Regions from separate parts of the Paenibacillus sp. FSL H7-0735 genome, predicted to be linked through region 2. Evidence: riboswitches for the same ligand, from Rfam matches in the RefSeq annotation. Region 2 holds a riboswitch; each other region holds the start of a gene.
The links. A riboswitch is a leader RNA that binds a small molecule or an ion and turns the genes downstream of it on or off. The one in region 2 is predicted to bind cobalamin.
Positions count from the first base shown of each region.

Region 1: another riboswitch for cobalamin. It lies ahead of NSS82_RS02655 (anaerobic ribonucleoside triphosphate reductase); the one in region 2 lies ahead of metE (5-methyltetrahydropteroyltriglutamate--homocysteine S-methyltransferase).
Region 3: another riboswitch for cobalamin. It lies ahead of NSS82_RS04130 (S-layer homology domain-containing protein); the one in region 2 lies ahead of metE (5-methyltetrahydropteroyltriglutamate--homocysteine S-methyltransferase).
Region 4: another riboswitch for cobalamin. It lies ahead of NSS82_RS04795 (DUF4430 domain-containing protein); the one in region 2 lies ahead of metE (5-methyltetrahydropteroyltriglutamate--homocysteine S-methyltransferase).

Region 1 covers NZ_JBBOZH010000001.1:595,713-597,915, forward strand. Annotated here, with positions in the region: gene NSS82_RS02655 (anaerobic ribonucleoside triphosphate reductase) at 1-1,082, opposite strand, end outside; cobalamin riboswitch at 1,325-1,559, opposite strand; gene NSS82_RS02660 (MTH1187 family thiamine-binding protein) at 1,938-2,203, shown strand, end outside.
Region 2 covers NZ_JBBOZH010000001.1:5,223,393-5,225,595, reverse strand. Annotated here, with positions in the region: gene NSS82_RS23815 (undecaprenyl-diphosphate phosphatase) at 1-377, shown strand, start outside; cobalamin riboswitch at 477-682, shown strand; gene metE (5-methyltetrahydropteroyltriglutamate--homocysteine S-methyltransferase) at 838-2,203, shown strand, end outside.
Region 3 covers NZ_JBBOZH010000001.1:933,170-935,372, forward strand. Annotated here, with positions in the region: gene NSS82_RS04125 (cellulase family glycosylhydrolase) at 1-595, opposite strand, end outside; cobalamin riboswitch at 938-1,138, shown strand; gene NSS82_RS04130 (S-layer homology domain-containing protein) at 1,303-2,203, shown strand, end outside.
Region 4 covers NZ_JBBOZH010000001.1:1,101,351-1,103,553, forward strand. Annotated here, with positions in the region: gene NSS82_RS04790 (GAP1-N2 domain-containing protein) at 1-713, shown strand, start outside; cobalamin riboswitch at 841-1,043, shown strand; gene NSS82_RS04795 (DUF4430 domain-containing protein) at 1,214-2,203, shown strand, end outside.

The DNA.
Region 1 (2,203 bases), 4.6 Mb from region 2:
AGTGTATTAAAGGAAAGGTTGCCCTTTCCAGAGCAATGATTACGACCAAAACGGTCACCGAGCACTCGGGTTCGGCAGCCCATTGTAGCGAACTCCGTATCAGGATCACTTGGATCATAATACTGCAAGTTGAGCGGAGCGTCCAGATTAGCGAAGTTTGGATATAGTCTGCGCGCAGAACATTCAGCCGCTTTTAGGAACAGTTCATAGTTAGGATCGCCTTGTTGTTGATTGATTCCTTGCTTGCATTTGAAGATTTGAATCGGGAACACTGGTGTTTCTCCGCTGCCAAGTCCGTTCATAGTTGCTGTTAGCAGAGAACTGATCACAAGCTGACCTTCTGGTGAAGTACAAGTACCGTAGTTGATGCTGGTAAACGGTATTTGTCCACCGGATCGGCTGGACATGGTATTCAGATTATGTACCATACTTTCAGCCGCTTGCAGGGTTTCGATTTCGGTTTCCTTTAGTGCAAAACGGAACGCTCTTGGATATAACTCCGCCAGATCGGTCCGGCTCATCGTAATCTCGCCCAAAGATTCATCAGCTTGTCCTTCTTCAAAATAATCCAGACCCTTGCGGAACAGCTTGGCGAAGGATTTGGTTACATAAGGTGCCAGATCATAGTCGAGTTTATTGGCGGATACACCACCATATTGAGCATTTTGCTGGGATTGGAAAATAATCGCTACCAGAGACATAGCAGTCATTATTGAGTTCGGAGGACGAACGCTGCCGTTGCCGGTATTGAAACCTTCACGGAGAAGTTTATCAAACGGGATAAAAATACAGTTCGTCGTTCCAATCGCGTATTGATCCAGATCATGCACATAGACGACATTGTCATCAATAGCCTGCACTAGCTGCGGCGGCATCGTAAAATTGCGGGCGTACCATTTTGAATATTCACTGCCGAACTTGCTCATTTTACCGGAGAAACTCTCTCCATTCAAATTGGCATTCTCGCGCAATAGGTCCATATCCCGACTGTCGATAATATCCCGGCCTAAATCAATGAGCTCTTCTAAAAGAACTTCCCGTGCATTTTCTACTCCATTAAATTGTCTCTCCAACAACGTCATTGTACAGCTCTCCTCTCAGTATAAAAGAAAAACATCTATCATCAAATCCATATATCCATAGGAAGTTGGACTGCCATAAGCAGTCGTATATTTGTTCTGATTACATAAAAAAAGCATCCCCTACCCGAGGATGGCAGAAAATGCCCGATGCGTTATGTAAATATCCACACGGATATTTGCAGAGGTCTCTACGTAGATGACCGCATGCGGACACCATCCCTGTTCCTCGCAGGCATCAATAGTTGGTGTCGTCGAAACAGGTAGGTCTCCTGGCTTCCGTGGGATCTCTCGGCGCCTTCCCAAGGGTGTTCCTAACCCTCAGTGGCATCTGCCGGGAGATGTGGATTCTCAAGCTTCCCAGAAGCTTAAGAAGGCCATCCGGTTACAGTGGCGGGACCGCAGCGGATTCTCACCGCGCTTCCCTATTAAGCTCTAAATCCGGTTAAGGATCAAAGCGCCTGTCTCCACTATATTTTGTTGTCGTTAGATAAAAATAACCCAAGATGTTGTGTTTGTAAACAGTTTTTTAGAAAACCCGCGCGGGGAGCGGGTTCTTTAAAAGTACTCCACAAATGATCCACAGGCTGTCCATAAGTAATCCACAATTGATCCACAGGGAGATGCGAAATGATTCATAAATTGTCCGAAAAGATGCCACAAAGAGTCCATAAATATAGTGCAGATGACCCTAGAATTTGCGCATGAGAAAATACTCTTAGCCCAAAGTCATATTTTGGAGTAATCAGAAGAAATAGAAGAGATAAGGGAGGATAATCTTGCTTAGTTTGTGACAGAGCGGTGGAATTGTTACAATGGAAGAAGATAGGTACTATAAAATTTCGAGGAGGTATTCTCATGCCTATTGCTGAAGTTACAGTTATTCCAATTGGAACAGGCAGTACCAGTCTTAGCAGCTATGTTGCGGATATGCAGCGGGTGCTGAAGACAGTAGAAGGGATTACATATGAACTTACGTCCATGGGGACGATCATCGAAGGGCCTCTGCAACGCATTTTTGCCGCGGTAGAAGCTTTGCATGAGTCTCCTTTTGCCGCAGGTGCAGAACGTGTCTCTACCTCACTTAAAATAGACGACCGCCGCGATAAACCCTCCACTAGCCG
Region 2 (2,203 bases):
TAGATCAGATTACATACAAACAGGCACTTGGTGTAGGTCTTGTACAGTGTTTTTCGTTATGGCCTGGATTTTCACGCTCGGGCTCGACGATTTCTGGTGGCGTAATCCTCGGGATGAGCCATCGTGCCGCTGCTGATTTTACGTTTATTATGGCAGTACCCATCATGGCAGGTGCCAGTCTGTTGTCACTGATGAAGAACTGGCAATATTTCACCATGGACGCGCTGCCGTTTTTTATTGCAGGCTTTATTAGTGCCTTCCTATTTGCGCTGTTATCGATGCGTTTCTTCTTAAAACTGATCAATCGTATCAAGCTCTTACCGTTTGCTATATACCGTATAATTCTTGCTGCTGTAGTATATTTCGTATTTTTCTAAGTCCGTTATAAGGAATCGATATAACAGAAGCCCCAGTAATCTATTGCAGATTGCTGGGGCTTTCACGTATGATGACATCAGATTAAGACACTCAAATGATGAATGATATCGGAGACAGGTGCTGACCGGAAAATAGTAATTCGGTAGGCTTAATAGGGAAATTCGGTTCGAAGCCGATGCGGTCCCGCCACTGTAACGGAAGAATCTCGAGCAACAGAGGTCACTGGCAATTTACTACTGCTGGGAAGACTGCTCAAGATGTTGACGCCGCTAGCCAGGAGACCTGCCTGTTTCAACAGCACTGCTTCACCTACGGAAGATAGGGAGGTGTTAGACGTTAACCATGGGTATATCATGGGCGTCTTTCCCTTTGACTTTTTTAGGGAAGGGCGCTCTTTTTTATAGGAAAGCAAGTAGTTTTGGAGTTTGAAATAAGAGATTGAAGAGGGAGTGTATCGAAATGACGAATAAGGTAAAAGTAAGCAATCTTGGATATCCGAGAATCGGAAAGAACCGCGAATGGAAAAAGGCACTGGAGGCATTCTGGCAGGGGAAAATAAATGAGGAGCAATTCCGCTCCGAAATGGCAGCAATCCAGCTGCAGCATTTGAAGACCCAGCAAGAAGCAGGAATTGAGCTTATTCCGGTAAATGATTTTACATTTTATGATCATGTGTTGGATGCGGCTGTTATGTTTGGAATCGTACCTCCACGGTATGCGTATGATGGCGGCGACATCGGGCTTGATCTTTATTTTGCAATGGCCCGTGGTAATGCTGAGGCTACTGCCTGCGAGATGACCAAATGGTTCAATACGAACTATCACTATATCGTTCCAGAGATCGGCACACAAACACCACGCCTGACTGAAAACAAACCTCTAGCGGCTTATCGTTTTGCTAAATCGCAGGCAGGGATTGAAGGTAAACCGGTACTTTTAGGTCTGTATACCTTCCTTAAGCTGTCCAAAGGTTACGCAGCGGCAGATATCGCCAAGATTGCTGCACGTTTTGTTCCAGTCTATGTTCAACTGCTACAGGAACTGAAGCAAGAAGGGGTAAGCTGGGTACAAATCGATGAGCCAGCGATTGTTACAGGCATAAGTAAAGAAGAATTAACACTGCTTAACTCGATATACACAGACATTGCCGGCTCCGTGCCGGGCTTGAATATTATTTTACAGACGTATTTTGAAGCTGCTGAGCCGCTGGAGGCACTGCTAGAGCTGCCTGTTCAAGGCTTGGGTCTTGACTTTGTGCACGATGGTGGAACGAATCTGGCTTCCATCGAACGTCTTGGCTGGCCGAAGGACAAATGGCTGGGTGCCGGAATTATTGATGGACGGAACATTTGGCGTTCCGATTTAGACGCTAAGCTGCAACTGGTAGAAAAGCTCAGCGTTCATGTACCGCTTGATCGTCTTATTCTTCAGCCTTCTTGCAGTCTGCTGCATGTCCCAGTCACCGTTCAAGGTGAAGTGAAGCTGAAGGCGACAGTTAAGAATGCGTTAGCCTTTGCCGATGAGAAGCTTAAAGAGCTTAGTCTGCTCGGAGCAGCCGTCGCAGATAAAGGAGAAGCTTCTCAAGCAGCGCTGGCCGCTAGTCGTGAAGCAATTGCAGCGTTCCGCGCACTACCTGAGCGTGGCCGTAAGGATGTGGCGGAGCAAGTGCTTGCACTTGCAGCTCTACCAGACCAACGCAGTCTGCCTTTTGCTGAGCGCTTAAAGGTGCAGCAAGAGAAATGGCAGCTTCCACTTCTGCCAACCACTACAATTGGTAGCTTTCCGCAGACAGTCGAAGTGCGCCAGGCGAGATTGAAATGGCGTA
Region 3 (2,203 bases), 4.3 Mb from region 2:
CCATTTTTGCTTCGTCTGTGCTTCCACCATCGGTGAACCGAGGCTCATTTATGCTCTCGAACATCAGCTTATCTGATTTGTCCTTAAAGCGATCGGCAATTTGAGTCCAGGCTGCATTATAACGCGCCAGCGTTTCATCGTGTTTTTCTTCCATATGGCTTACCCATAGCCAGGAATCATGATGGACATTAATCATGACATAAAGCTTGGCGTCCAGTGCCCAGCCGACAACTTCTTCCACACGGTCGAGGTAGGCTTTTTCTAGGGTATAGTCTGGTGCCGCACCCATGTGAGTATCCCAGGTCACAGGAATCCGAATACTTTTATAGCCTTGAGCGGCGATCTTTTTAATAAGTTCTTGGGTCACACGAGGATTGCCCCAGGAGGTTTCGTCCTCACCTGTAGCATCTAAAGTATTACCGAGGTTCCATCCGGGCTGCATTTCGTCTACATAGGATTGGATCTTACTCTTTGGCGCTGCCTTAGCTTGTTGCTCATCCTTAGTTGCAGCTGCAGCCATGGATGAGAACAGAGAGAGCAGAAGAGCGGTGACAAGTGTCAATGATAAGAAGGATTTCTGGATTCGCGTAGTCATTGAATTCTCCTTTGTGAGATAAATTTAGGATGCTTGGACCTGGCTTTGACGCTGTACTTGGTGGTTAGATGAACACGAACACCTCCACTGTTATTTTTGTAAACGCTTTCTGAATATACCCTAACATAGAATTCACTCAGCGAGTACCTTACTAATTTGTGGCAAATTCATATAAGAATTAGTGATTTAAATTAATTTTCCCCACAGTTGGATAAAGAAATTATTTAAATATCCCTACTCGTAGAAATTGGTTATTCAATAGGATTATCTCTAGCTGCCCGTTATACAAAAAAGAAATATAACATGACAAAAGCATATATATTAGATATGATGAAGCATGAAAATTTAAAATTAGAAATAGGTGCCAACTATGAATGTTGCGGAAGTACAATCATAGATTGGTTAAATGGAAAGCGGGTGTGAATCCCGCGCGGTCCCGCCGCTGTGAAAGAGGAGTCCTTGCAAAATGCCACTGGGAAACTGGGAAGGCAGTAAGGGTGATGATACTTGAGCCAGAATATCTGCCTTTTTCTGTTACACCATCAAACTCTACGATCGATAGAGAGGTGCTTGAATAGTGTTTGCCAGCTAGTATTGTGGTTCACTATCTTAACCTCTTGACGTTTATGTTGAGTGGTTTTTTTGTGGTTATAAGAAAGTTTATTCTGTTTTTTTATCATAGGTATGAAGGGAAGGGTTATGGAAAAATGAAGAAAAATAAGTTTTTAGCGTGGTTACTCATTGTAGCTGTATTTATCACGACATTCTCTACAAGTGTTATCCCGGCTCAAGCAAATGGAGCAAGCTCTACTCTTAAAGGGTACGTAACTGTAGCCGTAGAGAAATTCACCGTAGGCCAAGGGTATATTAAGGAACCTATTAAAGTTCCGATTTATGAAGGCGATAATGGCGCATCTTTAATAACACGTGCGCTAGGAGATGGGAATTATAGATATTTAGGAAATATAGATAGTGGTTTTTATTTATCAGAAGTTAAAGATAGTGGCAGAAGCGAAGTCAATATTCCACAATATATTTTAGATATGATTTCAGCTGATGGGAATACAGTCGGCACTAAAGCAGACCCAGAGTGGTTAAGTCAGTTTGACTATACTTCCATGTCGGGTTGGATGTATGCAGTAAATAATGTGTTTCCTCCGTTTGGGATGACCGATTATAAGCCTCAAGACGGTGATATCATTCGAACTCAGTTCACCACTTATGGCTATGGTTCTGATCTTGGTGGCTGGGGAGAAATCCCAGTTCAACTTGCCAATAAGGATGCTTTAACTGCGGAAATCGCCGAGATTAACAGTGACCCTAATAAAGAAACTATTTTGGACAGACCAGTAGTACAATCGGCAGTTTATCAAGCCTATTCCGTGCTCGAAAATATGGCAAGCTCTCAAATAAGTGTAGATCATGCACTTGTAGGGCTTAACCATGCATTAGACATAGAACCCCCTGTTATTACAGTAAGTGGCATACAAGATAAACAGGAAGTATCCAATAAAGAAATAAGCTTCAAAGTAGCTGTCACAGACAATGTATATAGTGACATCATTCCAGAAGTGAAGCTGAATGGTGTTACTTTATCACCTGCGAATG
Region 4 (2,203 bases), 4.1 Mb from region 2:
GCAGCCGATTTCGACTCTTAATCTCCGGCTCCATTACGGGTATTCTGGTGATTATTGCAATTATCGTATTCAGTATGCTACGCCCGGATGATACGAAGACTGCTCTGCCGGGGACAAGCCCTGAGCCGACCCCTGTTCAGAGTGCAGGTAATGAGCTGCCTCCGGCTTCAGTATACTTGAAGGATCAGAGCGACGAAGGAGATAAGGGGAGCAGCATATTGGTGTTCACCTTCGCAAGTGCAGATGACTGTGTGCAGTTTCAACCGACTGAGATTAGTTTAATGTCTTCGTCTACAGAGATAGATAAAAGCTTTAAGGTCGCTGCTACGAATGGCACTTGTCCAGTGCCGTCAACGGATGGGACGGATGAGGGAAACGCCGCTGACGATTCAGATGCCGCTGGCACTACTGGAGGAACAGCAGAAGGTGCAGATGCTCCTAACGCAGTAGCTGATGCTTCTCCGTCTCCTACGCCTTCCTCTGATACTGAGGACAGCACTGGGTTGCCTTCCGCAACAGCTGTGACTGAAGGTGAACAACCATCCTATCAGGTTGAGGTTACATTGGAGCCTGGAGCGACAATTCTAGAGAAAAGTATGATCAAGGCCGGAAGATTTACATTGATCGTAGATCCCGACCCTAATATTCCACCAGCTTCTGATTCAAGTGCTGAACCCTCCTCAACTGCAAGTCCGGAAGGAACAGCCGAATAACAAGCTTTCTGAACAGCAATACCTACCGGCAGGTGGTGTATTGCTGTTCATTTTTTTGCTGCCCATACTAAGCTTTTCTATAGACATGCTATGTATTAATAGATATGATTATGGATGTCAAAATAAGATACTACATACTGGAAAAGGTGCAGACTCTATCAATCTAGTCGTCTGCTTAAAAGGGAAGTCCGGTGCAAGAGTCCGGCGCGGTCCCGCCACTGTATGTGCGGAGTTTTTCTTCTATAAGCCACTGCCCCGAAGGTAGGGTGGGAAGGTGAAGAACAGCGATGAAGCATCAGCCAGGAGACCTGCCTTTTTCGTGAGCGTTTCTATTCTTCGTGGGGTAAGAATGTGGAACATATACAGATGGACTGTTGGCAGGAAGCAAGCGCCTCAGCCTCGATTTGTAATCTTCCCTGACCGCCCTCCAAAGGGGCGGTCTTTATGTTATGCGTCTTATTCCCAGCAGTACCCATTCTTATACAGAAAGAGGTTAAACAATGAAGAAAATCATGTCTTCCAAGTTTGTAGCACTTGGGCTGGCCTTATTCATGGTCATTTCAATTCTAGGAACATCTCTTGCTCCGGCAGGACAAATATTTGCAGAAGCGAGCGCTGGCTCCGGTCTGGAAGCAACTGCTGCGGAGCGGATTAATGTTGCGGATGCGACTTATGCGGCTGCAGAATATCTCTTGAAAGGTGGCGTGCAATCGGATTGGCAAGCTATTGGATTAGCGCAAGCAGGATATAAGCTGCCAGCCAGTTACCATTCAGAGCTTGAGAAAAAAGTAAAGGATGCAGCTGGCAATTTCGCCAATGTAACCGATTATGCTCGAATCGTGCTCGCAGTGAGAGCGATTGGTGCAGATCCTACTAGCTTTGCTGGTAACGGAACGACTCCTGGCTATAATCTGATTGAGAAAATTTATAATAACAGCAAGCTCAGTGAACAGACGCTAAATAATCCGGTATATGCTTTACTTGCGCTGGATTCTGGTAAATATAATATCCCAAGTGACGCGAAATGGACGGCGGATAAGCTCCTTACGGAGATTCTCTCCAAACAGAATCCGGATGGGGGCTTTGCATTAACTTCAGGCGCAAGTGAGCCTGATATGACAGCGATAACCTTGACGGCTCTGGCGGCACATAAAAATAATCCCGAAGCCTACTTAGCAGGGCTACAAGCCGTAGCTTGGTTATCTGCAGCTCAAGATAGCCATGGGGGTTACGGTGACAGTGCTGAAAGTAGCGCACAAGCAATCCTTGGACTCACATCCTTCGGAGTTGATCCTAGTGGATTAGAATACACCAAAAACAAAGTGGATCTAATGGAGAACCTGCTTAGCTATCGTCTAGCTGATGGTAGCTTCACCCATAGCCGTGGTGGAAGCAGTAATGTTCTGGCGACAGAGCAAGGACTTCAGGCGCTGGTTGCGTATAATTTGCTGTATAAAGGAAGCAACAGTAAGCTATACGATTTTTCCAAA